One region of the Paenibacillus sp. J22P51 genome, then DNA from elsewhere that is predicted to be linked to it. Evidence: riboswitches for the same ligand, from Rfam matches in the RefSeq annotation. Region 1 holds a riboswitch; each other region holds the start of a gene.
The links. Region 1 has a riboswitch for cyclic di-GMP ahead of AC58QC_RS15920 (response regulator). Riboswitches for the same ligand answer to the same signal wherever they lie in the genome.
Positions count from the first base shown of each region.

Region 2: linked by a shared signal. The riboswitch ahead of AC58QC_RS22655 (IPT/TIG domain-containing protein) and the one ahead of AC58QC_RS15920 (response regulator) in region 1 are both predicted to bind cyclic di-GMP.
Region 3: linked by a shared signal. The riboswitch ahead of AC58QC_RS22260 (PilZ domain-containing protein) and the one ahead of AC58QC_RS15920 (response regulator) in region 1 are both predicted to bind cyclic di-GMP.
Region 4: linked by a shared signal. The riboswitch ahead of AC58QC_RS21095 (methyl-accepting chemotaxis protein) and the one ahead of AC58QC_RS15920 (response regulator) in region 1 are both predicted to bind cyclic di-GMP.

Region 1 covers NZ_JCAUAZ010000006.1:271,534-279,528, reverse strand. Annotated here, with positions in the region: gene ppsA (phosphoenolpyruvate synthase) at 1-1,139, shown strand, start outside; gene AC58QC_RS15935 (hypothetical protein) at 1,297-1,866, opposite strand; gene AC58QC_RS15930 (CotH kinase family protein) at 2,015-3,100, shown strand; gene AC58QC_RS15925 (SET domain-containing protein) at 3,129-3,485, shown strand; gene AC58QC_RS15920 (response regulator) at 3,623-3,985, opposite strand; cyclic di-GMP riboswitch class I at 4,088-4,176, opposite strand; gene AC58QC_RS15915 (VOC family protein) at 4,925-5,308, shown strand; gene AC58QC_RS15910 (histidine phosphatase family protein) at 5,348-5,731, shown strand; gene AC58QC_RS15905 (YolD-like family protein) at 5,995-6,312, shown strand; gene AC58QC_RS15900 (hypothetical protein) at 6,331-6,501, shown strand; gene AC58QC_RS15895 (alpha/beta hydrolase family protein) at 6,518-6,994, shown strand; gene AC58QC_RS15890 (NUDIX domain-containing protein) at 7,110-7,610, shown strand; gene AC58QC_RS15885 (isopenicillin N synthase family dioxygenase) at 7,872-7,995, shown strand, end outside.
Region 2 covers NZ_JCAUAZ010000012.1:101,647-109,641, reverse strand. Annotated here, with positions in the region: gene AC58QC_RS22660 (glycosyltransferase) at 1-521, shown strand, start outside; gene AC58QC_RS22655 (IPT/TIG domain-containing protein) at 674-3,874, opposite strand; cyclic di-GMP riboswitch class I at 3,951-4,044, opposite strand; gene AC58QC_RS22650 (hypothetical protein) at 4,222-4,596, opposite strand; gene fliS (flagellar export chaperone FliS) at 4,593-4,979, opposite strand; gene AC58QC_RS22640 (flagellar protein FlaG) at 4,985-5,377, opposite strand; gene fliD (flagellar filament capping protein FliD) at 5,395-7,227, opposite strand; gene AC58QC_RS22630 (glycosyltransferase) at 7,300-7,995, opposite strand, start outside.
Region 3 covers NZ_JCAUAZ010000012.1:21,028-28,675, forward strand. Annotated here, with positions in the region: tRNA gene AC58QC_RS22250 (tRNA-Arg) at 162-235, opposite strand; gene tadA (tRNA adenosine(34) deaminase TadA) at 309-746, opposite strand; cyclic di-GMP riboswitch class I at 1,023-1,109, shown strand; gene AC58QC_RS22260 (PilZ domain-containing protein) at 1,221-1,955, shown strand; gene ychF (redox-regulated ATPase YchF) at 2,034-3,134, shown strand; gene prfA (peptide chain release factor 1) at 3,168-4,232, shown strand; gene prmC (peptide chain release factor N(5)-glutamine methyltransferase) at 4,232-5,122, shown strand; gene spoIIR (stage II sporulation protein R) at 5,276-6,073, shown strand; gene AC58QC_RS22285 (L-threonylcarbamoyladenylate synthase) at 6,134-7,201, shown strand; gene AC58QC_RS22290 (manganese efflux pump MntP) at 7,266-7,648, shown strand, end outside.
Region 4 covers NZ_JCAUAZ010000010.1:185,361-193,355, forward strand. Annotated here, with positions in the region: gene AC58QC_RS21060 (P-loop nucleotide/nucleoside kinase family protein) at 1-210, shown strand, start outside; gene AC58QC_RS21065 (low temperature requirement protein A) at 272-1,360, shown strand; gene AC58QC_RS21070 (GNAT family N-acetyltransferase) at 1,385-1,927, shown strand; gene AC58QC_RS21075 (DinB family protein) at 2,108-2,563, shown strand; gene AC58QC_RS21080 (MFS transporter) at 2,648-3,988, opposite strand; gene AC58QC_RS21085 (autorepressor SdpR family transcription factor) at 4,158-4,436, shown strand; gene AC58QC_RS21090 (SdpI family protein) at 4,433-5,071, shown strand; cyclic di-GMP riboswitch class I at 5,279-5,370, shown strand; gene AC58QC_RS21095 (methyl-accepting chemotaxis protein) at 5,445-6,974, shown strand; gene AC58QC_RS21100 (bile acid:sodium symporter family protein) at 6,990-7,973, opposite strand.

The DNA of each region.
Region 1 (7,995 bases):
TGACTGCTATGGATGCTTCTTCATGGATCAATGACAAAATGAATGAGTGGTTAGGCGAAAAAAATGTAGCCGATACGCTTTCTCAATCTGTACTGGGCAATATAACTTCGGAAATGGGTCTGGCGCTATTGGATGTCGCGGATGTGATCCGTCCTTATCCAGAAGTAATTGATTATTTACAACATGTAAAAGACGATAACTTTTTGGATGAACTGATTAAATTTGATGGAGGACAGGAAACCCAAGACGCTATCTATGCTTATCTCCATAAATACGGAATGCGATGTGCCGGAGAAATCGATATGACTAAAATGCGATGGAGTGAAAAACCAATTACACTTGTCCCGATGATTCTGGGTAACATCAAAAACTTTGAGCCTAATGCTGGCAAACGGAAATTTGAGAAAGGGCGGCTGGAAGCTTTAGAAAAAGAACAAGAGTTATTAGAACGATTGAAACAATTACCGGATGGTAAACGAAAAGCCAATGAGACAAAACGAGTGATCAGCCTAATCCGAAATTTCATCGGTTATCGTGAATATCCAAAATACGGTATGATTAATCGCTACTTTGTATATAAGCAGGCCTTACTGAAAGAAGCGGAACAACTCGTACAAGGTAGCATAATTCATGAAAAAGAAGATATATTCTATCTCACTTTTGAAGAACTTCACGAAGTCGTACGCACAAATAAACTGGATTATCAGATCATCAGCAAACGAAAAGACGAGTACAAATTCTATGAAAAACTAACTCCCCCACGTGTTATTACGTCTGATGGTGAAATCATTACGGGTGAGTACAAAAGAGAAAATCTCCCAACCGAAGCTATTGTAGGTCTACCTGTTTCTTCTGGAGTGATTGAGGGTCGAGCACGTGTCATCTTATGTATGGAAGATGCCGATCTAGAAGATGGAGATATATTAGTCACCTCCTTTACTGATCCTGGCTGGACACCTTTGTTTGTATCCATTAAAGGACTAGTCACCGAAGTTGGTGGACTGATGACCCATGGAGCAGTTATCGCACGTGAATATGGCTTGCCAGCAGTTGTCGGTGTGGAAAATGCTACCAAACTGATAAAAGATGGGCAACGAATTCGTGTGCATGGAACAGAAGGGTATATTGAAATATTGTAATGTAGGTGATCGCTTGGAAAGTGCCGGTTGGTATGGGCTTGACCCGGTGGGTTATTCGATATTTGGGGACGCCTTGGAGGCGGACAGAATAGAGTCACAAAATGTGCAGGCACCCATTTTTGGGTGCCTTTTTAACTTGCCGTTAGAGATTCTTAATCTAGGTTGTGCCGGAACCTTTACCAGTACCACCGGTTCCGCCAGTGCCTTTACCAGTTCCGCCAGTGCCTTTACCAGTTCCGCCAGTGCCTTTACCGGTTCCGCCAGTGCCTTTACCGGTTCCGCCAGTGCCTTTACCGGTTCCGCCAGTGCCTTTACCGGTTCCGCCAGTGCCTTTACCGGTTCCGCCAGTGCCTTTACCAGTACCACCAGTGCCTTTACCAGTGCCACCAGTGCCTTTACCCGTACCTTTTCCTGTGCCTTTTCCCGTACCTTTTCCTGTGCCTTTTCCTGTGCCTTTTCCTGTGCCTTTACCCGTACCTTTACCTTTACCTTTACCAGTGCCTTTACCAGTACCGCCAGTGCCTTTACCGGTACCACCAGTGCCTTTACCAGTACCGCCAGTGCCTTTACCAGTACCACCACTGCCTTTACCAGTACCACCACTGCCTTTACCAGTACCTCCAGTACCGCCAGTTCCTTTGTTTGACACAGGATTTCGAACTAAGAACTCATCCAGCCCGATATCTTGAGCTTGTTTAATTAAGTCTAATATTTGAGTATCTCCCATAGTGACACCCCATTCGTAAAATTCCTTGAAAATCCAGGTGCTGTATTTTATGTAAAGCGCTTTTTATTTGTTCTAGTCTTAAGTCTAGATTTATTATCAACACCACTTACTTCCTCATATGATATAAAAAAAGCAAGGGAATGATTTAATGGAACATACTGCTATTCCTACTTATCGTATAACAATTGAGCCGAAAGATCTTAAGGTATTAAATAACGATGTATGGAAAGATGACCCTGTTCCTTCCAAATTAATTGTAGACAACATTCCTTATGAGATTGGGATTTCATATCGGGGGGATCATACCCGTAAATTTCGAAAAAAATCCTATAGCATCGACTTTAGGTCATATAAAGAAGAATTTGCTGGGCGTGAGATACACTTAAATGCGGAATACCGAGATCCATCCTTATTACGCAACAAGCTTTCTTTTGATTTTTTCCAGAGCATTGGATGTATTGCTCCAAATAGTAAGCATGTATTTTTAGAATTGAATGGGGAAAAAAAGGGGATTTATCTAGAACTTGAATCAGTGGATGAATTTTTTTTACGAAAAAGAGAACTACCGCAAGGTCCTATTTATTATGCCACGATCTACCATGCAAATTTTTCTTTATTAACACCGAAGCAAAATCCAAAACCTTCACTCCTATCTGGATATTTTCAAAAAATGGGTAGTGAGAAGGATAATCAAGATTTAGAAAGGTTTATTATGAAAATAAATACAATTAACCGAGACCAATTTGGTGAAGCGATAAAAAAGGATATGGATATCAACAATTATTTATTGTGGTTATGCGGAGCAGTTTGTACCCAAAACTACGATGGGTTTATTCATAACTATTCTTTATTTCGAAATGAAGAGACGGGATTATATCAGATGATCCCTTGGGATTATGATGCAACTTGGGGACGAAATTGGAATGGTGAAATAATGGAATATTTTGCTGTTCCAATTGAAGGCTATAATACACTCACTGCACGCCTTTTGGATGTAATGGAAATAAGGCAGCAATACCGTCGTATGATGGAAGAAGTTTTAGAAACGAAATTTACGGTTAAAGCTATAGAACCTATGGTGACAAATCTCCATAAGCAATTAAACCCCTATATTTCTTTGGATCCATTTAAAAAGGAATCCATTGCGCTATTTAATAGTGAGCCGGAATTAATCCTACGCTTCATTGAAAAACGCAACGGCTATCTTCGAAAGCATCTAAAGGATCTTGCATAAAGGAGGGAGTACGCTGAAAAAAATTGAAATGAAAAATACAGGGAAATATGGTAGAGGAGTTTTTGCAACCGAAAATTTTAAAAAAGGTGACTTAATTGAGTCAGCTCCGATTATTGTTGTCTCCAAAGACGAATGGGAAGAAATGAGGGAAAGCATTCTCAAAAACTATGTTTTCCGTTGGGGAGAGGATAAAGCTATAGTTCTAGGATACGGTGTTTTATATAATCACTCTTTTTCACCAAATGGGAGATATTTATCGAATAAAAATAATTTAACCATGGACTTCTATGCCTATAAAGATATTAAAGCGGGTGAAGAGATATTGATTAATTACAATGGAGACCCTAAGGACCAATCTTCATTGTGGTTTAAGGTTATCGATTAATACAAAGTGAAACAGATAGTTTAGTCTTACAAGAAAGGGTCATCCCGCAAAGGATGGCCCTAAATTTTGCCGTTACAGACAGCGCGGTGAACCGTATGTTAGATGTCAGTATAACTAAAGTATCCTTTTTGTCGACCTCATAAAGTTAGTAACTTTTGTACTGCATCTGCTATCCTGTCTTTATCAAAAGGCTTCACAATAAAATCGTTAGCACCTAAGGAAATAGCCTCAATAACAAAAGATTGTTGCCCCATCGCTGATACCATGATTATCTTTGAATCACTTGCGTATTTTTTAATTTCCTTTAAAGCAGTAATACCGTCCATCTGTGGCATTGTAATATCCAACGTAACAAGATCTGGGGAATGTTGAAGAAACATAGATACTGCCTCAAGTCCATTCGATGCTTCAGCAATAATTTCATGACCTAATTCTGTTAAGATGTTCTTTATCATTAATCGCATAAACATAGAATCATCTGCAATCATTAGTCTTGCCATTTAAATTTCACTCCAATGTGTGGGCTTATTTCCCGTTATTATCTATGAACATAAAAATATCCCCTTATAAAGAACAAAGGGGATTGTATCTCTCTCCCTGGGTTCGGTAACTGGCAAGCGTAGCGAAATATCTCGCCTTAGCCCCTTTAGCTTTGCGTCACTAATTTTCATTAGTTTTGCCCTTATCGTACAGAAGAACTAATATCATGTTACTAAAAATTATAACACCTCTATTACTAGTAATAAAGTCCTATATTTAGAGGAAGCGATTATTAACGTTTTAATAACATAAGTCCAAGCCAATATAATAGCCAATTCATATACTGTTACTATCTTGTGATCAAGAGGGTGATAGGGATGGGATTAATATTTAATCGAAATGTTAGAGTTACTTTTTTCTCGGGTTTTAACTTTACTGGAAGAAGTCTAACATTTAGAAGAGGCGTGGCAGTTTCAAATCTGGGATTATTCGGTTTTAACAACATCATCTCCAGTTTTCGGCTAAGAAATGTTTTTTTTCCTAGTCAAGTTACGTTAGTACTGTTTTCAGGGCGCAACTTTACAGGGAATTTTCGGATTTTCCGTGGCAGCCAGAACATTTCAGACTTACGAGCTTTCAACTTTAACAATGTAACCTCGTCGTTTATTCTAGTTGGATTCCGGATAACAACTTCTCAGATTCGTAGCCTTCAACGCACAGGCAGTATGCCAAGCGGCATTTCCGAATTATAGGCTAAAGGGACGCTGAAAAGCGCCCTTTTTTCTTGAAATTTTTTTTTGATTCAAACCTAATAAAAAAAATGTTGCATATAACTACAAAAGAATTTAATATAGTAAAAATTACCATTGGAGTTATGTCAGGTGAGTGACGTTATGGTTCCCCGCATTATTGGGATGGGCGGTTGGGTGAGAGATTATTTAAAAAAAGGAGCTAAACATATGATCGAATTTGAATGTATACATCATGTAAGTATAGCTGTGAGAGACTTAGAAAAAGCTAGGGGATTTTATTCAGAGGTTCTTAAATTACAAGAAATCGAACGTCCACCTTTTAAATCCAAAGGTATATGGTATGCAATTGGGAAACAGCAGCTTCATCTATTAGAACATCCAGAAGCTGAAACATTACGTAGAAGTGGAATTGATTCTGTTGATGGTCATTTTGCTGTTTGGGTTAAAAGCTACAAAAACACAATACAATGGCTTGAAGAATCTGGCATTCCATACGAAGCTAGACCTCAAAGTGTTGCAGGGTTTGCCCAAATATATATTCTTGATGTGGACTGCAATATTATTGAATTTGATGCTGCATATGACTCATAAATAAAAAACGAAGAAGGATAGCTACTTGTGGTGATGTGAGTGGCGTTCCGTAGACGATTCTCCCTCACTGGAGATGAATCGGTTAAAACAGCTGAAATACTTTCAAGAGCCCTTAGTAAAGATCTTGTAATCGATCACAGACTTGTCGAGCAAAACTATGGGGTATATGAAGGAACTTATCGCGACAATGAAAATTTTAAAGAAGCAAAAAGACATTTCCCAAATAAGCTTTCTGGTGGGGAGTCAATTTTAATGGGTAGAACCGCTGCGGAAAGATTCGGTATTATATTTCAGTACATAGAAGCTCAAGCTACTCAGCTTTCGAAAGAGGAACAGAGATCTGCTTCGCGGTCGTTGTTGAAAATTAGGTTGCAAATCCCTCATTTGCCAGAATGGCAGTTGGGGGATCTTTATTGTTTTTAGTACTTGCATGGCGAATACGTGTTCGGTATATAATAACTAATACGAACGTACGTTTTGTTATGGCGGTGGGAAATTTGAGTGTTATAGAGATGGAGGAGCTGAAGATAGATAAAGACAAAATCAACCACGAATGCAGTCGGTATTCATGTAGAATACAAAGTCCGAGGAAATATTTACTTGGCAACGGACAGGGCCGGTAAAATTGGGGGGGCATTATAGATGAGTAAAAACTAGAACTGAATGGTCTATGGGAATCAAGTCGGATGATGCTTCCTCAACATAAAGAGTCCGCAATCAGGGGTCAGAAAGAAAAGCAATACATTCAGCGACAAGCACTCGATGAGCAAGAAATTCATTTCATCTCTGCTACACTTAGCCAATCCCAAATTTACAAAAGAACTGTACAACTCACCATTTATGACAAATACCAGTCACGTACTGTTTCGGGTGTAGTGACGCGCTGCAAGCATGGAGAATTTCGTTTGGACACCGTTGATCCGTGCAGCGGGTTAGAGGATTGGGATTGGATCAGATTTCAAGATGTATTGAAAGCGGAGCTAAGTAAAGAATGGACAGAATGATTAGGGGGAATTTGGATAATGAGGATGGGGTTATCATGTAACGATGAAAATGGTTCAATTCTGTATCAAGCGGAAGTTGAACTTATACAAAGCAATCATTCAAGTTATGCTGAGGCATTTCGAATTCTCTACAAAAGCGATGGACTCAAAGTAGTCGGTTTTATTGTAAAACCTAAAGGGGCAAGATAGGTTTGGCGGTGATGATATTAATGATGTAATCAATCTAATCAAAGTTGCTGATCAATTACCTTATATAGATACAACGAGGAAAGTAATGATAGGACAGTCCAGAGGTGGATTGATGACATACTTAGCAATTAAGAAAAAGTTAGATCTTAAAGGGGCAGTCATTTTAAGTGGTATTACTAATTTGAACGATCTTTATAAAAGCCGTGGAGAATTTATGAAAGATATTCTTGAACGTTTAGTTGGAGACCCTATTATTAACGAGGATGAATACATAAAACGCTCACCTATTAATTGGGTTGATGAAATAAATATTCCGCTCCTAATAATTCATGGAGCCAATGACATGGATGTCCCAGTGCAGCAAGTAAGGGAATTTGTTCAAAAATTAAACGAATTAAACAAGAACTTTAAGTATGTGGAATACCCCGAAACAGATCATCTCCTTAATAACAAATTGGAAGAAATTAAGGGGGAAATCATTCGTTTTTTTTAGTAACCAATTATAATCATATCAATATTGGAACGAATTCATCTAAAATCAATTATGTTATTAATAGGATCCAAACATTATCATAATCTCATCCATAATAATCCAAAGGGTGAGAAAATTGAGCGTTAACTGGCATGAGTCTTATTTAGGCAAAGTTCGCAAAGTTATTGGTACACAAAAGATTATCGTTAACTCAGTACGGGCGATCCTACTTAATGATCTTGGCCAAGCCTTGTTTATAAAGCGTCGCGGCGATAAACAGTGGGGTATGCCTGCAGGGGCCATGGAATTAGATGAATCAGTATTTGATGCCCTAAAGCGAGAAGTTAAAGAAGAGACGGGACTTAACGTTCATAAGGCTACATTAATAGCAATTTACTCTTCCCCTACAACACAAACATTCACAGACCGATGGGGGAATGAACATCATGTGATAGAATATTTATTTAGAGTGGATCAGTGGAATGGAGTGCTTGAAAAAGTGACAGATGAAAGCGTAGACGCTGATTTTTTCCCATTAGATATTCTACCTGAAACATCAAGTGAGCATTTTGCAAATCATCACAAAAGAGTATTTAGGGATTTTGAAAATTTTGATGGAGAATTAATATTGGAATAGTAATCGCAATGCGCTAACACAGAACGAGAGTTAAGAAATTGTTACATGATTGAAATCTTATATTCATCTTGCATTACTCATTCGGGATTATAATAAAACTCGACCCCCTTTAAAATATAAACTTAGACCCTCAGCCCGTTGCTGTAGGTCTCTTTTTGATTTTAAACTATATAGTGCAGATTAATTATTTTGATTTTTTCACAATATAAGATATAATAATTAAGCAAATTGAAAGCGATTTCAATACAGGAGGTAATGTATATGACAGCGTCTTATATTCGTACATTAAATTTGAAGGATTTTACTTATGGAAACACAGAGCAACGCAAGGCATTCGCTGAAGCAGTCGGTGCAGGATTAAAAGAAACAGGGTTTATTATTCTAG
Region 2 (7,995 bases), on a different contig from region 1:
AAGACATTTCGATAGCTCACGCAGCGATCGAAGACTCCACTGTCTGCGTTGCCATAGTGGAACAGGCCCTGCTGGCAATAGATAATAAATCTTGGAATACTGCTGTCCTAACACATCAAGAGGATAAGTTTACGCAAGCGCTACAACTGCTATGGCGTTACAGATATTCGGAGATCTATTTAACGCTTATGAAAAATATGGCAAATGAAATCATCTTAAACCGTATGGCAGACTGGTTTTTCCATGTAGGACTTAATGAGCAGGCCCTCGACCTGTATAGTGTCCTTCTAGAGAACGAATTGCTCCATGCCGAAGGCCTAAAAAATGTTGGAATATGGTATTTTAGTTTAGGAAATGCGGAAGAAGCTTACACTTTTCTAGAAGCATCGTTCAATATCGAACCTTCTGTTGATGTCATTGGGTTAATCAGGGAAAATGCAGATGAAGAAACTTACCGTAACTTTGCTTCGATATACTTAAAGCAATTTCCTGATCTGTCCGAATGTAACTTTCTGCAATAATAGCAACGGAGCAAATCATACACCTCAATCGTTTTTATAACTTATTCCTCCACATTATATCGTATTAACGCGACATTTAATTAAATCATCGTAAATAAAAGAAAGCCTGTTGATAAAAATCAACAGGCTTTCTCTATAAGTAATCAAGTATATTATTTATATTCGTATTGAACAATATTGCTTTCTTGACCGTCAGGATTCACTACCTTAACTCCCGTGAAACCAAGGCTTCCTGCAGGTGCAATTACTTTGACTTTGAGTCCTCCTGCGTAATAAGTTGCTACTTGGGCTAATGCAGACCCAAAGTAAACTTTAAGCCCTGATACGTACCCTGAACCAGTTAGGCTAACAACAGTTCCGCCAGCAACAGATCCGTTTGTTACACTCAGACTAGTAATTACTGGTGCAGGGGCTGCAGGTGGAGCATCATACGTAAATGTACTCGCCGCCGTTCCCCCTGATGGTGATTTAATTACTAGTGGAACTGATCCGGAAGTAGTGCTGCTTGGAGTAATGATCTTTACTTTAGTGCTTCCATAATAGGTACTAATAGGAACTGGTTTGCCATTTAAGCTGATTGTCATACTAGGATCAAAGTTTGTTCCGTCAATAGTGACTACAGTACCTCCCGCTAAAGGACCGTTACTTGGGGTCAAGCTAGTCACAGTTGGAACTAGTTGTTCATAGGTATACCCTTGTGTTAGAGTGAAGCTTTGTCCGTCAGGGTTGGTAACGGTCACATCTACCGCCCCGGTGCTAGTAGATGAAGGAGCAATTACCACAACTTTTATTGTACTTTTAAAGACTGCATTTACAGTTGTTGACCCAAATGTTACTGAAGCACCTTGTTGAAAATTAGCCCCAATAATAGTTATTCCCTCTCCACCCTGTACAAATCCTTTGTTAGGGGTTATAGAAGTAATTTGCGGGGCCGGCACAGGTGGTGGTGCAAGATAAGTATAACCTCCTTTTAAAGTACCCCCTTGCCCATCCGGATTCACAATTCTTACATCTACGAGTCCTTCAGCTACGGCAGCCGGAGCAGTGGCTGTTAAGTTCGAACTCGAAGTAAATCTAGCTACTATTGCTTCATTATTTCCAAAATAAACTTTTGCTCCATTTATAAAATTCTGCCCGTCAATAGATATAAATTCTCCTCCGGTCGTTATACCACTATTCGGAGTTAAATTTGTAATAACCGGTGATGGCGGTGGTGGTGGTGCAATAAATGTAAATCCTGAAACCAATGTATATTCTTGTCCATCCGGATTTACCACTTTTACATCTACAGTTTCTTCGACACTTGATACAGGAGATAGAACTTTAACTTTTGAAGTAGAAGTAAAAGTTGATATAGGTACCTGTATCGATCCAAAAAATACATTCATTCCATTAACAAAATTTGTTCCAGTAATAGTAACTACTGTGCCACCAATCGTAGGCCCAGAGTTAGGTGAGATATTTGAAATACTCGGAGCAGGTACTACGGGCAAAGCATTATATGTAAATCCATTAGCCAATGTCGCAGTTGTATTATCTGGATTTACAATTTTTACATCTACAGCTCCTGCATTTGCAACCTGAGGTGAAGTTACTTTGATTTTTTCACTTGAGTAATAAGTAGCGATGGGCGCTTCGTCATTGCCAAAATAAACTTTCGCACCATTTTCGATTTTCGTCCCTATAATATTAACACCGTCTCCACCAGAAACTAGACCTGTATTCGGGCTAACCGAATTGATTTCTAACTTAACTATCGGAGGTGCGTTATAGGTATAACCGCCTGATATCGTTAAATTTGTTCCATCTGGGTTTTCAAGGGAAATATCAACTGGACCTTCCGTAGTAGAAGCAGGGGCATACACTTTCAGATAAGTTGAGCTAGCATTCAAGAAAGTCTGAGCGGCAACGCCACCGAATTTTACGGTTATGCCACTCATGAAGTATTTCCCAGTGAACGCTACAAGATTTCCACCATCTAAAGGCCCATTATTGGGCTGTATTAATGTAACAACAGGATCCGCTTTATATTGATAATTTGTAGTTGTTTTTTGGCTGTCTGGATTGGTAACTGTTACTGTAACTGTTCCTTGAGCTCCTCCTGGAACAGTTACAGTAATCTGATCGCTACTCACAACATTAACATTTAATGCATCAGTATAACCAAAAGTAACAGTAGCACCTGGTCTAAACTTAGAACCGTTTATTGTGACTGTTTCTCCTCCTACAGGACTTCCATTATCATTTACTATTGATGTAATTGTTGGAGCTGGAAAAGTTACATTTATGTAAGTATTAGGTATTAACTTAGAACGATTTGCACCGGCGTAGTCGTTGTAAGTAATGTTCGATGTGGAAGTGGATACTGAAAGTGTTCCTGCTTTATTAGGATCCTTAGGTTTGATCTTATATTTAAAAACAAGATCATTATTTTTTAACTCTTGAAAATTCCAAGTTAATGTATTTCCTGATACTGTTGGTTTTGGGATATTGTTATCGTAGGAACCCGGTACAATATCAAAATCAGAAGAAACAGTATCGGTAACAACAACATTATATGCACTTGCTACACCAATCTCTTTTACGATATTGGTGTAAATCTCCGATAATCCTGTTGTACCAAGAACAAAGTGATGATGCTGTTCTGTTGTAGACATTTGTTTTAATAAAATATTAGGACCACTGGTATCTGGATTATCAGTAGGCGATAGCAAAGCAATTGTGTAAAATACAATACCTGCGTCTTTTGCAAGCTGCGCATTCTGTAATGCATACTCATATGGATTTTGACTAGGCAGAGTAGCTTCGCCATCAGTCATGATAACAATGACTGGCTGCGCATCAGGACGATGGTTGGAAAGCAACGCTATGGCTTGATCAATTGAATAACCAGTTGCTGTAGCTCCATTAGCAGATAAGGTGTTAATGTAGCTTTTTGCAGCAGCTGCATCAGTTGTTAGTGGAAACGTGCCTGTTACACCTTCTGAACTAAAATCCACTATGCCAACCTCATGCTTTGTTAGATCCATAAGATCAATAAAGCCTTTTGCTGCATCTTTAGCGGCGCTCATCTTGGTAACACCGTTACCATAACTAGTACCCATACTACCAGATTTATCAATAATCAGAATGACATCATTGGGCATAATTATGTTAGCTGGCGGTGTCCCCTTAATATTTAATGTAACTTCGGCTTCTTGCTCGGTAGTAATGGTAGTCGGGTTAACACTTTTTGAAACCGTTACATAATCATTCACTGCAGCATTGGCTTTTGATGTGAGCGGAACAGAAAATCCGCTAAAAGCTAAAATTAAGACCATTGTAAGCAAAAAATTCTTGTGAATTCTTTTCATTGTTCTTCCTCCCCTTTTATACTAGAAATAAAAAAAACAATAGCAGATTGCTATTGCTTGAAGAAACATTCAAACAGTTTGCAACCTGGCGATCATGAGTAGTCTATTCTGACTATTCAAGACCCATGGCTTTGCGTCCCTATATCTCTATAGGTTTGCCAAATATGCTGTTATTTTGTAGAAATCAAGCGATTACATAAGTAAATATTACCATAAATAACACACCGGTAGAACAGTTATTTTATTAAGTTATGACAAAAGTTTGGGTCGCATTCCCTAATATTTATTCCAGAAAGCCTTTCCAATCCTTTAAAAAAGATGGGAATACCTACCGGTTTTCTCATTTGTTAATTATGTTTATCTATAAAATAACCATCTATCTGTGTAGGTAATAATCGATAGCCATTCCGTGCCTTATGACCATTTTCAATATGTTTAATGTTGCGGGCCAACTCCAATTTGTAGCTATTCATCTTCTCATTTAATCGGGCTTGCAGATCAATGCATTCTTTAACTACTGCTATTAATTCTTGCGAAGAATTTGACTTACTATAATGAAAGTTAAGTTTGTCTATTTTCTCTCGAAGCTCATTTTGCTCTATTTGCAAATTATTTAGCTGTTCTATTGAATCATCCATTCCTAAATCTAGCTCCAAAACTTTTTCTATAGAGTGCTTCAATGTAACGAACAAGGAATCAGGTGCGCTTTGAATCTGGATCATACGGTTACCTTGTTATTCGACTTAATAACCTTCAGAGCTTCAGACCATGTATCCCTTAGTTCTTGAATAAAATCTATACATATTTGAAGACTTTCAACATCCAATTGAACATTTGCATAGATTAATTTTTCTTTAATATAGTTGTATAACGCTGATAATTGCTTCGAAATCTCATAATTCATGTTTAGTGTAATTAAGAGTTCATTAATAATATCTTGAGCTCGAGTGAGATTACTATTTTTTAGCTCATAATCCTTTTTATTCATCCCATCAAGAGCCTGCTTCATAAATTTTAAGCAACCATTATAGAGCATCAAAGTAAGTTCTCCTGGTTGGGCAGTATTAACCTGAGTATTAATGTAAAGATTCTGTGCTTTATTCATTGTTGTTATCCCCTCTCATCAAAAATAGCGCCACTAATCTCCTGTAACTTGTCCATTAAATCCAGGAATTTCTCTGGTGGCACCTCTCTAATTACCTCATTAGTCTCCGCATTGAGAACTTTTACCACTATATCCCCAGTTTGCTTATGAATACTGTACTGAAATTTCTTTTCTACACCCATAATTGATTGATTGGCTTTATTAATCGCTTTGATAACTGCCTCATCAGCAATGGACAACTCATAACTTTTTTTATGCCTTAACTCAACATAGGAGGAAGAATCAACTGAACTTGAATGATTACCTTCTTGGATAGTATCACTCTTATATGCCTTTGTAACCACATCAGTTATTGTTTGAGTAACACTTCCTTTAGCTGAGATAGAATTTATGTTCATCTGTAATACCCCCTATATTATTTGAATTGCTGAGACAACCATGACATTTGACTGTTTCCATTAGCAACAGCCTGATCCATAGCGGTAAATCTTTTATAGTAGTAATCTTCTTTACTGCTTAATTTACGATCAAAAGTACTAATACTATTCTGCATGTCATAAAGCCTTTTCCCTAAATCGGTACTTATGTCTGTTGAAATTCCACCGACGCGTCCAGCTTTCTTGACTAGGTCGCTCAGACTGTTGTTTACTTGTTCATATAATGCTTGTGCAATTCCTTTTTCATCCAAAACATCGTTCGATGATTGGTTAGTAAAAAGGTTAATTACACTAGTTGGATCTTGTGATAATGCTTGTTTTAATTTGGTTTCATCGAGTTTTATTTTACCTGCATCAATAGGATTATAAGCTGCTGCAGGAGAAACCGTAGTTATACCAACTTTATATAGTGCATTATATGCTGTAGGAATATTTTGTACCGTTTCGGTTAATAATGAGCGGAAATTACTCGCGGTTTTTGATAATATCGTATCATTATGCAAAAGACCTGCCTTCGCCTTATTTTCCCATAAAGTAATATCAGTATCCTTCATACTACTCTTTTGCTCATCAGTTAATGGATCATAACCTTTTACTTTTGTATCGCTTAATCTTTGATTAATGAAACCAATCATATCATTATACTGAGTCACAAAATCTTTAATTTTACTCAGAATAGCATCATTATCTTTTGTAACAGAAACTGTTACATCTGATGTTGTCTTGCTATTTAAAGAGTAAGTGACCCCATCTAATGTAAAGCTGTTAGAATCTCGTTTGGATGGTACTCCATCAATTGTTACATCAGCATCTTTACCCGATACTATCGTTGAATTCATTTTTATAGAGCTGAGAAAATTACCACTTCCAGATTGAAGATCAACCTGTGCGGTTGCACCTACTGTTTTACTACTAAATGTAAATGAATCACTAATTGAATCATAGCTCATATTTACATTGGCTGCGGAACTGTTCACTCTTGAAATAATTGAGCTGAGTGTGTCTGTATCCGTGTATGATATTACTTGACCATTTACTTTAAAATCAAATGTCGAACCTGCTGGAGTTATAGTAAGTGGAGTCGAGAACTTGGAAGCAATGTCCTTTAACTGAGCTTTTACATTAATTTTATAAGATTGTTGATCAACAAACCCCAAGTCCGTTATGCCACTGTTTCCAGATACCGCACCTATGACTACTTGCGGTAGGCTTCCACTTGACCCATTCGGTACAATTTCCAGCTTGCCCCCATTAAGGCTAGCGTTAATTTTATTTGCACCAAAAGCATTATCCAACTGTTTTTGAACCTCAGTTGTTAATTGGCTGTTATCATAAGTACCCGCTGTAAGCTTAATGGTTTGTGTTACTCCATTCAAAGTTACATTAATGGAATCATTAGGGGTTGCTCCGCCACTTGTAATGTTAATACTAGCAGCTAAAGAATTCCCAATGAGCGCTGGGTTAGAAACTCCTCCTGGAGTACTATTCTTGATTGCGCCAGATGCTAATTCATTTACAGCAATCGTGTGTGATATTGGGTTGGCAATATTACTCGCCGTTACCGATACTTGAGATGGATTTGAAGATGCTGCTTGAGATTGGTTTAAGGCACTTGAAAATCTCATTCCACTTAAAAAATCTCTAAAACTGGCAAGTTTTGAGTTAACTTCTCTGTACATGTCTGTTTGCCAGCTAAGTACTTGTTTTTTTTGATTCAACTTTTCCCGTGGCATTTTTTCTGCCTTCATTAAATCACCGACAATTTTGTCGATGTCCATACCCGAGCCCATACCACTAATTCTCATCGGCATATCCCATTACCTCCAATTTATTTCTATATACTATTATATCGACCATTTATCTCTCGAATTATAGTAATTTTTTTATATTTTTAATAATCTTACTTGAGCCTCCCTATATTCATATTTAGCGGAAATCTCATAATAACTCCTAGCTAGATTTAGATTGCCTGTCAGTTCGTAATAAATCCCCAAATTGAAGGCCGCCTTATAAGACCCGACACCATCAACTGATGTATATTTATCTGTTTCTCCAATTTCTAGAGCTTTCTTGAAATTACTTTCGATGCTTTCTATTTTCCCTGTATCCATTGCAAGTAATCCAAGTAAAAATGGCAAATCAGGGTAATTTCTGTACACGTTAAAGTAAGCTAGCAATAACTTTTCAGCTTCCGCGCTTTGTCCCAAATGCTTAAGCACATATCCCAAAGATACAAGTAGAACCGGGAAATATAGCATTGATTCTTCATTTTGGCTCAACGACTTATAAAATACTTCACGAGCCTGTTGAAAATGATGTTTAGAAAAATATAATTTACCTAATTGATAGAGCATGTAACCGTCATTTGGGAATTTTATTAAATGTTCATTATAAACTTCCAAATATCTTTTGAACTTATCTTTATTATCATACTGGTCTGAGTGATAACCAGAATGAATTATTTTCACTTTTGTGTCCATGAAATCAGCTACCACATCATTACAGTATACTTGTTCATGTACCTTTCCACGAAAAAAAAACTGGGAGTTATTTGGGAAAAACCTAACCATCCTATGTCT
Region 3 (7,648 bases), on a different contig from region 1:
TTACACTTATTTCTATTGGCTAGGCATACCAACAGTCTCATTAGACTTAGAACAACAGTCTACATATATTCTAGGTATAGACTGTTGTTTATCATCAGAAGGAATTTATCCCCTAAAAAAACAAAAAAACCTTGAATTATCAAGGTTTAAAGGTACTTTTACGCGCCCGATACGATTCGAACGTACGACCTACAGTTTAGGAAACTGTTGCTCTATCCTGCTGAGCTACGGGCGCATAGTATCGTCATTCTACCATGAGATGATTTCTAACTGCAACCATTTTAGCCCAATGGGGGAGGTTTCACTAATTACATTTTCCCGCGCAATTTTCGGAAAAATTGCGTCAGCATCGTCGAACACTCCTCTTGCAGAACGCCACTCACCACATCGACACGGTGATTGAACCGGTCTTCCTGCAGCAAGTTCATCAACGTCCCCGCACAGCCGGCCTTCGGATCCACCGTACCGTAAATGACCTGCGGAATACGCGCTTGCACAATCGCTCCTGCACACATCGGACAAGGCTCCAGAGTTACATAAAGCTGGCAGTCCAACAGGCGCCAAGCCTGCAAATGCTCGCTCGCTTGCTTAATCGCGATCATCTCCGCATGCGCGAGGGGATCTAAGGTTGTTTCACGTAAATTGTAGCCGCGGCCAATGATTTGACCTTGATGGACGACGATCGCGCCAATAGGAACTTCGCGGATGGCTTCGGCTTTCATCGCCTCTCCAATCGCTTCTCTCATCCAGGGGATATGTTCATCCACAGGGGGACACCTCGCAATAATAGTTTATCCACATGTGCATAAAAATCGAACAAATATTCGTTGTTAACAAGCTGTGGATAACAATGTGGATAACTTATAAACCTGTGGATATTCAATCCACTACACATTCATACAATAAAAACATCGCCTATGCAAGGATTTTAGTTGAAAGAAATATCTAGGCTACGTATAATGGTGATAACAGTGGGTCTTTTAGACCATAAACGATGAGCTTACATACAATGACACGGCAGGGTTCGACAATAGCAAACTTGTTGAAAAGCAAGGACGCAAAGCTGAGGGTCTACGGTTCTAATGAACTATGGCAGCCTGGTTACCGAAAATCGATGCTTTTTTGATTAAGGTGATAGGCTGCTCCTTTGTGTGGGGGCAGTCTATTTTGTGCGGAGAAGTTCTGTAGAATCCATTTGTAGAAGGAGGGTGTTGGTACACATGGCGATGAAGCAGGATGCATTGAAGCGGTATGGGAGTAAAGAAGGATACGATGCGGAAGTATTAATTGATTGCAAGGCTGTTCTGTCTAAGGATGATTTCGTGTCTACAGGTATTCTTACCTATGCCCAAGGAGACATCATGGAGATCGAGTTGCCCGAATATGATGTTTTTCAGCTTGGAGATAAGGCGAAAATGACGTTATATACCAAGTCGGGTCTATTCGTCCTTCAAACGACAGTCGTAGCGAAAGAACCTGGTTCACTCATTGTGATCAATCCACCTGAGAATCGGAAGAAGTTTTCGGAGAAACGGGAGTTCCCGCGGGTGAATGTGAAAAACACGGGTCAGATTATAGGTTTTCAGAATATCCAACAAAAAGAACTGCATGTCCTTGAAAATCCCATTGAACTATCGATTAAAAATATCTCGATGAATGGAATTGGATTTACCATCAATGATAATTCCATGATCGATGGTATTCTTCATAAGAAGTGTTTGCTTCAAGTCGAGTTGGAATTAGGTTTCGAGCTGCCTTGCATGTTGGAAATTATACGGAAAGAAAAGCTGGAAGACAGCTACTACTACGGGGCCAGCTTCGAAAGCTATCCAGAGGAACAAAGCAATGCGCTGCGCGGGTTCATCCTACGAAATCAGATCGAAACCTACTTCGAGCAGAAGCGGGATGACGAGTTCAAAAAAGCAATGGAAAAAAAGACTGCAGCCAATCAATAGCTTGCAGGCTTTTTTTTGCCCTCCAAGTACTATATAATAAGAAGGATGATTTTCGAAAATTAAGGAGTTGTAACGACAATGGCTTTGAAAGCAGGTATCGTCGGTCTACCGAACGTAGGAAAATCGACATTGTTTAATGCAATTACACAGGCGGGGGCAGAATCTGCGAATTATCCGTTCTGTACGATCGATCCGAATGTTGGGGTAGTAGAAGTACCAGACGAGAGATTGCAGAAGCTGGTGGAAATCGTTGTGCCTAAGAGCATCGTTCCGACGGCCTTCGAATTCGTTGACATTGCGGGTTTGGTTAAGGGTGCGAGCAAAGGCGAGGGCCTTGGTAATAAATTTCTAGCACACATCCGTGAAGTCGATGCGATTGTGCATGTTGTACGTTGTTTTGAGGATGATAATATTACTCACGTTTCTGGGAAAGTCGATCCGATTGGTGACATCGAGACGATTAATCTTGAATTGATTTTGGCAGACATTGAGTCGGTTGATAAAAAGATCGAGCGTTCACGCAAAAACCTCAAAGGCGGCGACAAGAAAGTAGTAGCTGAAGTTGAGTGTTTGGAACGTATCAAAGAAGCCTTATATAATGATATGCCAGCACGCAGCTTGGATTTAACAGATGACGAGCGTCTTCTAGTTCGCGATCTACATTTGCTGACGATGAAGCCAGTGCTCTACGCGGCAAACGTGAGTGAAGATGAAGTTGCAACTGCGGACGACAATGCATACGTTAAAATTGTGAAGGAATTCGCTGAGAAAGAAAACAACGAAGTCGTTTCCATTAGTGCGAAGGTTGAATCCGAAATCGCTGAGCTGGAAGACGAAGAAAAAGCCATGTTTCTGGAAGAGTTGGGACTTCAAGAGTCCGGCTTGAATAGATTGATTAAAGCAGCGTATAGAAAGCTAGGCTTGTATACGTATTTCACAGCTGGTGTTCAAGAAGTTAGAGCATGGACGATCCGTAAAGGAACGAAGGCTCCTCAAGCGGCTGGCGTCATTCATACGGATTTCGAACGTGGATTTATTCGTGCAGAGGTTGTTTCTTATAACGATTTGGCTGCTGCTGGATCCATGGCTGGTGCGAAAGAAAAAGGCCAAGTACGCCTTGAAGGTAAAGAGTACGTGGTTAATGACGGCGATGTTATGCATTTCCGCTTCAATGTTTAATTAACAATAAAAACAAGAAAGGAGTGATCCCCTATGTTGGATCGACTTCAGTCCATTGTGGACCGCTATGAGAAACTAAGCGAGTTATTGTGTGACCCGGATGTAACGAGTGATACGCAGAAACTAAGAGAGTATTCCAAAGAGCAATCTGATCTTCAGGAAGCTTATGATGCTTATAATGAGTATAAGAGCGTGAGCGAGCAGCTAGCTGATGCGAAAGTGATGCAGAATGAGAAGCTGGATGATGAGATGCGCGAAATGGTTAAAATGGAGATCGAAGAGCTTAGCGAGCAATCCGCTAAACTGGAAGAACATCTTCGCATCCTGATGATGCCAAAAGACCCGAATGACGACAAGAACGTCATCGTGGAGATTCGCGGAGCGGCAGGCGGCGATGAAGCTGCACTGTTTGCAGGCGATCTCTACCGGATGTATACGCGTTATGCGGATAGTCAAGGATGGAGAACGGAGATTTTGGACGCGTCCGTGAATGATTTGGGCGGATTCAAAGAAATTATTTTCATGATTACGGGTAAAGGTGCTTATAGCAAGCTCAAGTTTGAGAGCGGTGCGCACCGTGTTCAACGTATTCCAGTAACGGAATCCGGTGGACGGATCCACACATCCACGTCGACGGTTGTTGTTATGCCGGAGGCAGAAGATGTGGAAATCGTGATCCACGATGCGGACATTCGCGTAGACACGTTCTGTTCCAGTGGAGCGGGCGGTCAGTCCGTTAATACAACGAAATCTGCTGTGCGTGTAACGCACGTACCAACGGGTATCGTAGCAACTTGTCAGGATGGTAAATCGCAGAACTCTAACAAAGAGTCAGCGCTTCGCGTACTTCGTACGCGGATTTCAGATAAATTGCGTGAAGAAGAAGAAGCGAAATATGCCGGCGAGCGTAAAACCAAAGTCGGAACTGGCGACCGTTCAGAGCGTATTCGCACTTACAACTTCCCGCAAAGCCGGATTACCGACCACCGTATCGGTTTGACGTTGCACCGTTTGGAAACCGTGTTAAACGGCGATATGGCGGAAATTGTGTCAGCATTAACGATTGCTGCACAATCCGACGCGTTAGAGGCTATGTAATGACGACTGCAAACATGAGTGTGAGAGAAGCCTTTGTGAAGGCTTCTTCTTTTTTAGCAGAGCAAGGCGTCGCAGAGGCTTCTTCTTGCGCGGAACTGCTGCTGCAGCACCTCTTGGGTGGCTGCAGTCGGACCGAATTGCTGTTCCGTTGGTGGCAGGAACAGATGCCTGAAGAGCTGGTCGCCACGTGGGACCAGCTGGTTGCAAGGAAGGCCGCAGGCGAACCGGTGCAGTACATCACCGGTGAGCAGGATTTCTTCGGCCTTCCGTTTGAAGTCGGCCCGGCGGTGCTGATCCCCCGGCCGGAAACCGAGCTGCTCGTGGAGGCGTTGCTCCACGAGGGCTCGCGTCTGTTCCCGCAAGGCGCTCCGCTGCTTGCGGATGTGGGCACCGGGAGCGGCATCATCCCGGTGACGATCGCGCACGCGCGCCCTGCGTGGCGCGTGGCGGCCAGCGACATCTCCGCGGCAGCGCTGGAGATGGCTTTAAAGAACGCGCAGCGCCACGACGTGGCTGCGCGGATCTCGTGGCTCGAGGGCGACCTCCTCGAGCCTTATATTGAGCGCGGGCTCGCGCCGGATATACTGGTGTCGAACCCACCATATATTCCGGATAGCGACCTGCCGGCGCTGATGCCCGAGGTGCGGCTATTCGAGCCGCACACAGCACTGTTCGGCGGTGTCGAGGGACTCGACCTGTACCGCCGTATGATTTCGCAGCTGCACCGGCTGCCGCGAATCCCGACCGTGGTCGGGTTCGAGGTGGGCATCGGGCAGGCGGAGGCGGTTGCGGCCTTGCTGCGCGTCGCAGCTAGCTGGACGGAGATCCGCTTCGTGCAGGATCTCCAAGGAATCGATCGCCACGTGATCGCGATCCGCTCTTCCGAGTAGCCGATTGCCTTCCAGGATCGGCTGCTTTCTTTCCGCCTGTTTTCTCGGCGAACCAACTCTATCATTTTGCAAAAAAATCATAGATTCATAGGTTTAGCCCCACCCACTATTGTCCATACTGGCTAGTAGATGACGGGAAAGGGGCTACTCTCCATGGTTAAGAGAACGGAGCGCCACTCAGTTAAGAGCCTATTATTCATTGTTTTTGCACTTATACTTATGATTATGTGTTGGGAATCCAATCGTACGAACGCGGCGGTTATTTCGCCTACTATACCCGAAGAATCCATTCGTTTGCGTATTCTAGCAAATTCGGATTCAGCGCAGGACCAGGCTATGAAACGCGAGATTCGTGATGCGATTATTGCTCGTATGGCGGAGTGGGTCGTTGGGCCACATTCTTTGGACGAGGCGAGAGCAGTCGTGAATGCGCATTTGCCTGAATTTCATGAGCTTGTCGGCCAAATGATTGAAGAACGCGGCTATAGCTATCCATATACGGTTGAGCTTGGTGTTGTTCCTTTCCCAACGAAAATGTACGGAAATGACGTTTACCCAGCAGGGGATTATGAAGCTTTGCGTGTTGTGATTGGTTCTGGTGAAGGCCAGAACTGGTGGTGTGTGCTGTTTCCGCCATTATGCTTTGTAGATTCTGTATCCGGTGAAGCCGTTGCTTCGGCTGCAGTCGTGGCCAAAACAACGGATGAGAACGGTAAGGAAAAGAAGCCGGTTAATGAAGATAAGGCTAAAGTTGGTGAAACGTCATCTGCTAAAAAGAAAGACGAAGTCGCAAGTAAAGATAAATCTGCATCGACTGAGAAAGTGGCAAAGAAAGACGCTAAAGTTGAAGTAGTAGCAGCTTCAGCTTCCACGACCGAAGAGCCAACTCAACCGAAAGTGAAGTTTTTTATCTGGGAAATGTTTAAAGCTATTTTTTCGTGGTTCAGCTAATAGATGCTGTGTGATCAGGCATATAAATTTTATTACATATAAGTAAGGATGAGAGTGATTGTGACAATCTACTGGAACGTGAATCAAGGAGAAGAGCGCGCGATAGCGCAGGATATAGCAGAGGCGGCGAGCCTCTTGCAGCAGGGCGATACAGTCGCGTTCCCGACCGAAACGGTGTACGGACTTGGTGCGGATGCGACCAATACCGCAGCGGTTAAGCAGATTTTCGCTGCAAAGGGGAGACCTTCCGACAATCCTCTGATTGTACATATAGCTGATGCGAAGCAGCTCCCAAGCCTTGTTCAGCCAGATTGTGTGACAACCCATCATCAAGCGCTTATGAAGGCTTTCTGGCCCGGGCCATTAACCATTGTGCTACCTGTTACTGCAGGTAGCCTTTCGCCGTTAGTTACGGCTGGTCTGCAAACCGTTGGTATCCGAATACCGGATCATCCAGTTGCCCTTAAGCTGCTGCGTGAAGCGGGACTTCCTATTGCAGCGCCAAGCGCGAATAGCTCGGGTAGACCGAGCCCGACGCTGGCATCGCATGTTCGTGATGATTTGGATGGCAAAATTGGCGGAATTGTAGACGGTGGTGCAACAGGTGTTGGCGTCGAGTCCACGGTCATACAGCTTGTAGACGGCGAGTTACATGTGCTGAGGCCGGGTGGGGTGACTGCGGAAAAGCTGCAAGCGGTTTTGCCAGACATGCGTATTCATGTGGCTGAGCCGACAGAGGTAGAAGCTGCGGATACGCCTCGCGCACCGGGAATGAAGTATGCGCATTATGCACCGAAGGGCTTCATGCACATTGTGCAAGGAGATGACGAACAGGAAGTCTCGACTTGGATTCAACGCGATATTGATGCCGCGAAGTCACGGGGGGAATCGACGGGTATTCTCACTTTTGAAGAAAGAGTACAGGGATATCGGGCAGATCTCGTTCTCGCGTGCGGCTCTTTATCTGAGCCGGATACGATAGCTCGGGAGCTATATGCCGCTCTGCGGGCTTTTGATCAGAAAGGCATTAGCTATATTGTTGCTGAAGGTATTCCAGATTCAGGTATTGGCAGCGCGATAATGAACCGACTGTTGAAAGCAGCTGGTCATGAGCGGATCCGCCTCTAATTAGCATGATTCCCAGTTTGTCCGCATATCTTGAGAAAGAATCGTGGACAAGGGGGATCGTGCTATGCTCGCATCTGGGGTACAAGTTGGGCAACTCATGACAATTGGAATAATGGCGATTGCTTTGGGCCTAGATGCTTTTTCGTTAGGAATTGGCATAGGAATGAAGGGCATTCGTTTGTTGGATATTTTGAAAATTAGCATTGTGATCGGCATTTTTCACGTGCTCATGCCACTTATGGGCATGTTTATGGGACAGTATGTCTCCCTCCTTCTGGGAAACGTTGCGACGGCTGCAGGTGGATGTTTACTTATTTTGCTCGGCGCGCATATGGTGTATAGCTCGATACGCGGGGAAGAAGCAACGGCATTCGATCATCGGACGTTATGGGGGCTTATCATTTTCGCCCTCAGTGTTAGTATAGATTCGTTCTCTGTAGGCGTTTC
Region 4 (7,995 bases), on a different contig from region 1:
TGGACGGACAAAGCGACTCTTCTGCAAAGGGATCAAACGAGATTACCGCAGCATCAAATGGGTGAACGCTGCCTAATTCTCATCGACGAATTTGAGAGCTCTGGATTAGAGTCGAAACATCTTCTGGATACGAGTCTACTCCGTGTTGAGGATTTGAATGAGATCATAGAGGACATTCGGAGTAACGCTAAATATAGGCTTAAATCGTGAAATTGCTGAAGGGAGCCTTACAATGAACAATCACGCATCAGGGCTGCACCACATCAAGGCAATCGTCGAGAAAAAGGTGACTTGGCTCGAGCTGTTTTACGATCTGCTATTTGTCGCGGCCGTGTCCAAAGCGAGTCATGTCCTGCTGCATGTGCATCATGGAACGATCCCGCTCGAGTATTTGAGCAAATTCGTCCTCATCTTTATTCCAATCTGGTGGGCTTGGGTGGGGCAGTCCCTTTTTGTGAATCGGTTTGGGCGGGATAGTACCTCGCATCGTATTTTTCTCATCCTGCAATTATTTTTCGTGTTAATTATGACGGCTAGCCTGTCGGTCGATTTTGATCAGTATTTTGTGCCATTCCTAATCGGCTACTTAGGTTTACGGGCGATGACGGCTATTCAATACCTAGCTGTACATAACAAAGAGGAAGAACATCGACGCCACACCGCCCGTTATTTAGGCAGCCGTTTTTGGATTGGGCTTGCGATATCCGCGCTCTCCCTTTTCTTTGATTCGTGGATTCGATACGTTGTTTTGTATGCGGGCATAATGGTAGATATACTGCTCCCATTAATAGGGCGAAAATATTTGGTGAAAAGTCCGATCAACACGCATCACTTATTAGAGCGCTTCTCGTTATTTACCCTTATCCTGCTGGGAGAATCGGTTATTAGCATTCTTGCCGTCTTGCAATCGAGTGATTGGACATGGCAATCCATTGTGTTTGCTTCCATCACCTTTCTATTAATCATCGCGATGTGGTGGCAGTATTTCGAGAATGTGGAGAAGAAAGTGAATAAGGCGCTTGAAACGGCCGGGCAAACCATCATCTATGGTCATTTATTCATTTATTTATCCTTGTGCATGATTGCCGCATCCATACAGCTGTTATTCTTAGAGCAATTGAATTATACGTTTATGCTAAGCTTTATTTTTGGTTCTGTGCTTCTGTACTTTTTCTCAACATCTCTTGTTTTTCATAAGTATAGACATGCACATCAACGATTAAGATTAGCCCATTTAGCGCTATTTATTGGGGTGCTTGCCGCATTTCTTGGGTTGGATCTGATGTTCAAAATGCCAAATTACGTACTCATCGGAGAAATGATGCTTTTCTTTGTTGTCTATGCGAAGGGAACGACTTAATTATCACTTGGAGGGGAAAATGATATGCGCGTAGAAATTAACGCTGACCTTACACTCAAATCACTCGAACCAAAGGATGCCGAAGCTCTATTTGCATTAACCGACAGCTGTCGTGAATACCTGAGAGAATGGTTGCCATGGGTGGATGCGACGCAGAATAGCAATCAATCAATAGCTTTTATCCAGCACTGTCAAAATCAAGAGGCATCCAATAATGGCTTCACTGCTGGCATTTGGTTCAAAGGAGAGTTCGCAGGCTGCGTCGGATTTCACCCGATCAATTGGGCTAATCATTACGCCAGTTTGGGGTACTGGTTAGGGGAAGGCTTTCAAGGTCATGGCATCATGACGCGTGCTTGCCAATGGGTTGTAGATTATTCGTTTAACGAGCTGGGCTTAAACCGAGTAGAAATCAGATGTGGGGAAAGCAATTTCAAAAGCCGGGCCATTCCTGAGAAATTAGGGTTTACGAAAGAAGGTCAGATTCGGGATGCCGCATGGCTGAACGATCATTATATCGACCTGATTGTGTATGGTATGCTGAAGCGTGAGTGGAAGAAGGGTTGATCTGTCGAAGAAAAAAGCAGGTTGCATAGGCAACCTGCTGTCAACTGTCCGGGGAGAGAGAGATCCCTCCGCTTTGTTAAGCAGCGCATTGTGCGGAAGTGTCAAAAAGTGTATCCAAGTGTCATTTAAGCTACAATCAAAATACAACAAACATTAATTCATCCAGGAGGTTTGAGAAAGATGAGAGATTCATTTGTTTTCGATTTGGTAGACAAACATCGCGGACGGATGCTGCAGTTGGTTGAAGGATGCCCTGCGGATAAACGCAGCGTTATTCCTGCTGGCTTTAATAATCATGTACACTGGCATATTGGTCATATCCTGACGGTGAGCGAACGAATTATATTCGGTATTTCTGAGCAACCGACAGTGCTTCCTGCCAGTTATATGGGGTTTTTCGGCAATGGCACTAAACCAGCGGATTGGAAAGAAGAACCGCCTGCTTGGGACGTCATTGTGGCACAGTTGAAGGAGCAGGCTGAACGGATTCGTGCGAGTTTGACGGATAAGCTGGCTGTACCGGTCAAAGAGAACTTTTTCAAAGCAAAAACGATTGATGAACTGATCCTCTCGAGTATTCTACATGAGGTTAATCACGAGGGCATGATTGCCTCGATGCTGAAAGTATTAAAATAACAGGGCTTCGTATTCGAAAAAGGCACCTTCACCCCGAGATGGGGAACGAAGGTGCCTTTATTCATACGGAACGTGTTTTCGTTTTTATTTGGCTGCTGCGCTATCCTCGATACCTACCCGCATCTCTGAGAGCCTGTACCACAGAAGCATTCCGAGTGAACAAAGCCCGACGACGAATAACAAACCATAAACATGCTTGTACGAATGTAGGAGCGACGTATTCCGCTGGATTTCAAGTAGAATGCCGCATAACGCTACCGACATGGATCCTCCAAAAAACTGGATCAGCTGCATAAGTCCCATGCCAGAGCCAATTAAATGCTTCGGCAGGATGCGTGAAGTCTCATTATTTAACGATGCGATTGTCGCGGAAAATGCAGGCGAGAAACAAAGATAACCGAACATTACGACAAACGGTGAAGCACCAAGCAATGACGAGAATGCGATCATCACCAGAGATAAAACCCCGTGGCCGATGAGTAGAAATCGCAGATTGCCGAACCGATCAATCCAGCGGCCGACGAAGCGGGTTAGGAACGCGGACAGAATCGCTCCTGGTGCAATCGTTAAACCGATGATCATAGCGGACTGATGGAACACCTTGGCGAGAACGAGTGGCATTAGAAATAGATTCCCAAGGTTCAGAACCAAGATGCAGAACCCGATTACTACAAGCTTACGAAACGCTGGATTCGCAAGTAATAAGGGGTTTATGAACGTGTTACTTGATCGTCTCAGGTGCCAAACATGTACACCAATGGAAATGGCACTGATGGCAAGCCACACGCCAGAAATCTGCGTGACCGCGAGTAGCAAGGTCGCGGCATTGACTACCGTCAATAGCGCCCCTAGCATGTCAAATCGGAACGGTACAGGCTGTTCTTTGGGAAGCAAGCGTAAGAGAAGGGGAAGAATGACTAAGACTAGACAGGTAATGGCGAACAACCCATTCCAGCCAAAGTATTCACTTATCAAGCCGCCAACGATTGGGCCGAGCCCGAAGGCCATTGCGCTGCCCGCAGAAATCATGGCAATCGCGGAACCTCTTCGTTCAATCGGGATATAACGGCTGGCGAGAACTAATCCAAGACCGGCCATCACCCCTGCGCCTGCGGATTGGAGAATACGTGCCGCCAGCAGGGTGTGGAACTCCCTTGCGAACAGTCCGAATATCGAAGAAAGTCCAAGCACAACTAGCCCTACGGTGAGGAGTTTACGTATCTGTACCACATCCGAAAGTCTACTGTATATAACCGTAGATAAGGCATAGCCAATAGAATAGCTGGAAATGACCCAAGACCCGAGATCCGCCGTGATGCTGAGATCTTGAATAATACTGGGAATGGAAACGTTGAACATCGTCGTATTCATAACAACAATGAACAAGCCAATCGTCCAAACGGGCATTACAATTTTATCGTTCATGTGGATCCATCCTGTCTGACGTGAGAAGTACGATGATTTCTTTATTATAAACCTACATAGTCTAATAACCAAAACAGATTAAGGCACATGCCAATTGACAGGCGGAAGAAATGGAGGTAATATCTTATTATATATTTAGATAAATATCTAAATAAGGAGGATCGGCCATATGAATGAGGCATTTAAAGCGCTAGCGGACCCGACTCGTCGTGAAATTCTACAGCTGCTGCGGGAAAAAAGTATGAATGCTGGAGATATAGCTGATCATTTCAAGATTAGTAAGCCGAGCATATCGCATCATTTGAACCTGCTTAAACAGGCGGGACTTGTACTTGATGAACGTCAGGGACAACATATTATGTATACCTTGCATACTACCGTTGTTGAAGACGTCATTGGATGGATGTTTAACATCCTTAACAAAAAAGATGAGGAGGAACAGTTATGAAGAAATGGAGGGAGATTTTATTAGTTGTGATTAGCCTTTCCCCAGCGATAGGGGGCTTGGTTCTGTATAATCGTCTTCCGGACACGATGGCGAGCCATTTTGACATGAATAATGAAGTGAACGGAACGATGAGCAAAGAAATGTTGCTTCTCATGCTGGTGTTACTGGGTTTGCTGCCGCTATTCATGCGGGTGATGAGATCCATCGATCCGAAGAAAGCGAATTTCGAGAAATTTCCTGCGGCTTTTGAGGTGACGCGGTTCGGGGTTACCATCCTTTTAGCTGTCGTAGGTTGGGCGGTCATTTGCTTTAATTTGGGCTACAGCTTGGATTTTCAGAAAATCACCATGATTTCGCTAGGCGTGTTGTTTGCCGTTATGGGGAACTTTTTGACGCAGGTGAAGCCCAATTATACGTTTGGCATTCGGACGCCGTGGACACTCGCCAATGAAGAAGTTTGGAGAAAAACGCATCGTTTGGGCGGTCCGCTTATGTTGATTGGCGGAGTTGTATCTTTTATCGCTGCGTTCTTAATGACCTCCGTCGCGATCATCGTCTTCATAGCAGCAATAGCAATCAGTTCCTTAACTCCAGTCATCTACTCCTATGTATTGTTTAATCGTCTTAAGAAGTAAATAGGCTCTATGTAGGCTGCCAGCGAATCGTTGAGCAGTCTTTTTCACATGTGGTCAATAATTTTCGCTAATCGACAAAATCTTACAAAAATCGCTATGTACACATGTGGGCTTGCTACCTATAATTAGCAATAGGAATTGTGCCTTTAGTCGGGTGTCTGAAGTAGTAGATGGACGAATGAATGGTTCTTATTTTGAATATTAACCTAATAGAAAAGGCAAATCAGTTGGAAACGCTGAGACGCAAAGCCATGGCCTAAAGCATCCATAATGTATGCTACGGTTGACAGGTTACCGAGTTAGATGGGAGCATCCTTCATTCGGGATGGTCCTTTTTCTTTTATCATTAACATTTTCTAGGGGGAAGCTTGTCGTGAAAGCAAAAAAACGTGTCATGCAATTCATTGTCATCGGAACATTGATCTTGGCTTTACTGGTACATGGCTTATCGAGCTTTATTCATGGGTCCATGGACCATGACGCAATGGTTATACTTTCTCCCACTGCTTCTGTCCTACTTCAATGGCTATTTTGGTTGCCCATTGCGCTTGTCAGTCTGAGTGTTATTTTGTATGGATTACATAAAGATCATGCTTGGATACCATTCCTTCACGCTTTGTCACTTACCTTTAGCAGTTTCTCAATTATTGCCGGGGGGAAAGGCATGGTTGAGTACCACTTTTCGATCTTCATGGTGCTGGCCATTCTTATGTACTATGACAACATTAAGCTGCTATTGCTCAGTACCGTGTTATTTGCAGCGCAGCATCTATTGGGATATTTATTCTTTCCAGAGCTGGTGTATGGGGTAAAAGTCTATGCGTTTTCAATGGTTGCCATCCACTTGGTGTTCGTGATTCTATTTATCGGTGCAGTTATTTACCAAATCGTCTCGAATCGCAAAAACACGCAAGCCTTCGAATTAGCCCAAAACGATAAACTGCAGCAAACCGTCAAAGACATTATTGAACGTCTCTCCGATACGTCGCAGGAAGTACGGATGAATTCAAATGGACTGTCAACACAGTCCTCCGAACTGAATCGCTTAACCTCAGAAGTCGTTCAAACCATGAACAAGGTGGAGCAAGCGGCGATCAATCAAGAACAAGGGGTGGAAGTCAGCAGAAATGCCGTTACCGAAATGTTAAAAGATACTTCCCTCATCGCAGAGAACTCGTCGAATGTCTCTGAAATCTCTAACCAGGCTGCACAGGAAGCTGAGAAAGGCAATGAATTGATCCAATTGGCTGTTCATCAAATGCAATCGATGAATAGCACAATTCACACGACAGCCGAAAAGGTGAAAGTGCTGGGTGAACGCTCCGAAGAAATTAATCAAATTGTTAACTTGATTACAGATATCGCCTCGCGTACGAACCTGCTTGCCCTGAATGCAGCCATCGAGGCTGCTCGCGCAGGAGAGCACGGGAAAGGCTTCACGATCGTTGCCAGTGAGGTCCGTAAACTTGCTGAACAAACGAGTACCTCTGCCAAACAGATCGCGGATCTCATTCAGGATGTTCAATCCAATAATCAGGCATCTATCGATTCTATGGATCGTGTGATTGTGACCTTCGAACATGGTAACGATGCTGTCGTTGCTGCGGGTCGTGCTTTTGAACATATTTTAAAAGCCGTTCATTCTATTGCCTTACAAATGCGTGATATTCAAGGGGCATCCCAGCATGTGTCCGCAAGTACACAGCAATTCAGCGTGACAATGGAGGAAATTTCGCATCTATCTACACAGCTAGCGATGAACGTGAAATCCGTAAGTAAACGGACGGACCAGCAGGATCAGCTCATTTGCAAAACGTCGCAGCTGGCGGAGTTGCTAGGTGGTCTGAGTGATAAATTAAATGACATTATGAAGACGACAGAGCAGTCATTCTCCCAAACCTAGAGTTCGACAATCCATTTACATCTGTTTAACGCTATTAACTTTTAAGCAGGGTGTATCGCTTTTCAACGCATATTTCCGATTCAGCAGAAAGCCGAAGAGGGAAGCAAGCGATTGCTGGAACAGCATGCCAAGCACGACAGGAATCGCAACGGGTGGCGGGAAATAAGCTACAGCGAGTACCGCGCCCGCACTAATATTACGCATACCACTGTTAAAAGTAAGGGCGACCACGACATCTTGTTCCCAACGGAACAGCCTAGCGACAAGCCAACCGATCATGTAGCCCAGTGAGGCTACGATGAGCACAAATGCTGCCAACCCGAGTAATTTAGCATCGAAGTCTCGTAAATACGGAGCAATGACAGAGCTATTAATCGCGACGACGATGCCCATGAATATTTTAGAAAAAGGACCTAGACGGCCTCCCCACTGCTCCTTAATTTTCCCCCGCGTCCATTGATTCAGCAGCATCCCGATGAGTGAAGGAACGACGATCATGAAGAAAAGGCCTTTCATCATGGCCAAAGTATCGAGATGCACTTTGGTGCCTACCAATAGGGAAAGTGTATACGGTACGACGAACGGTGAAAGGATCGTATCCATCAGAATGATCGAAAGCGTCAGCACAATATTGCCTCGATAAATCGCCACCCACACGAAGCTTGTAATCCCAGTTGGAATGGCTGCGGCCAAAATAAGTCCCGTAATGGTCAGCGGTTCGTGACTATAAACAGCATGTCCGAGACCTAGTGCGATAAGCGGCATCCCGACATGTAGAATAAATAAGGTGGCAAGGAGCGGCAGCGGTTGAACGACAACCTTGATGAACTCTTTGAAGCTGGAGGAGATACTCCCCGAGAAGGTCATAAAGGCGAATAACCATGGTGATAGATAGGTAAACCCAGATAAGTGACTCCCGAGCAGAACCCCGATAAGGACACTGATGGGTGTGATGAGCGGCAAAATCCTTTCTAATTGACGATTCAACTGAGGCAGCATCTAGGTGAACATCCTTTCGTGA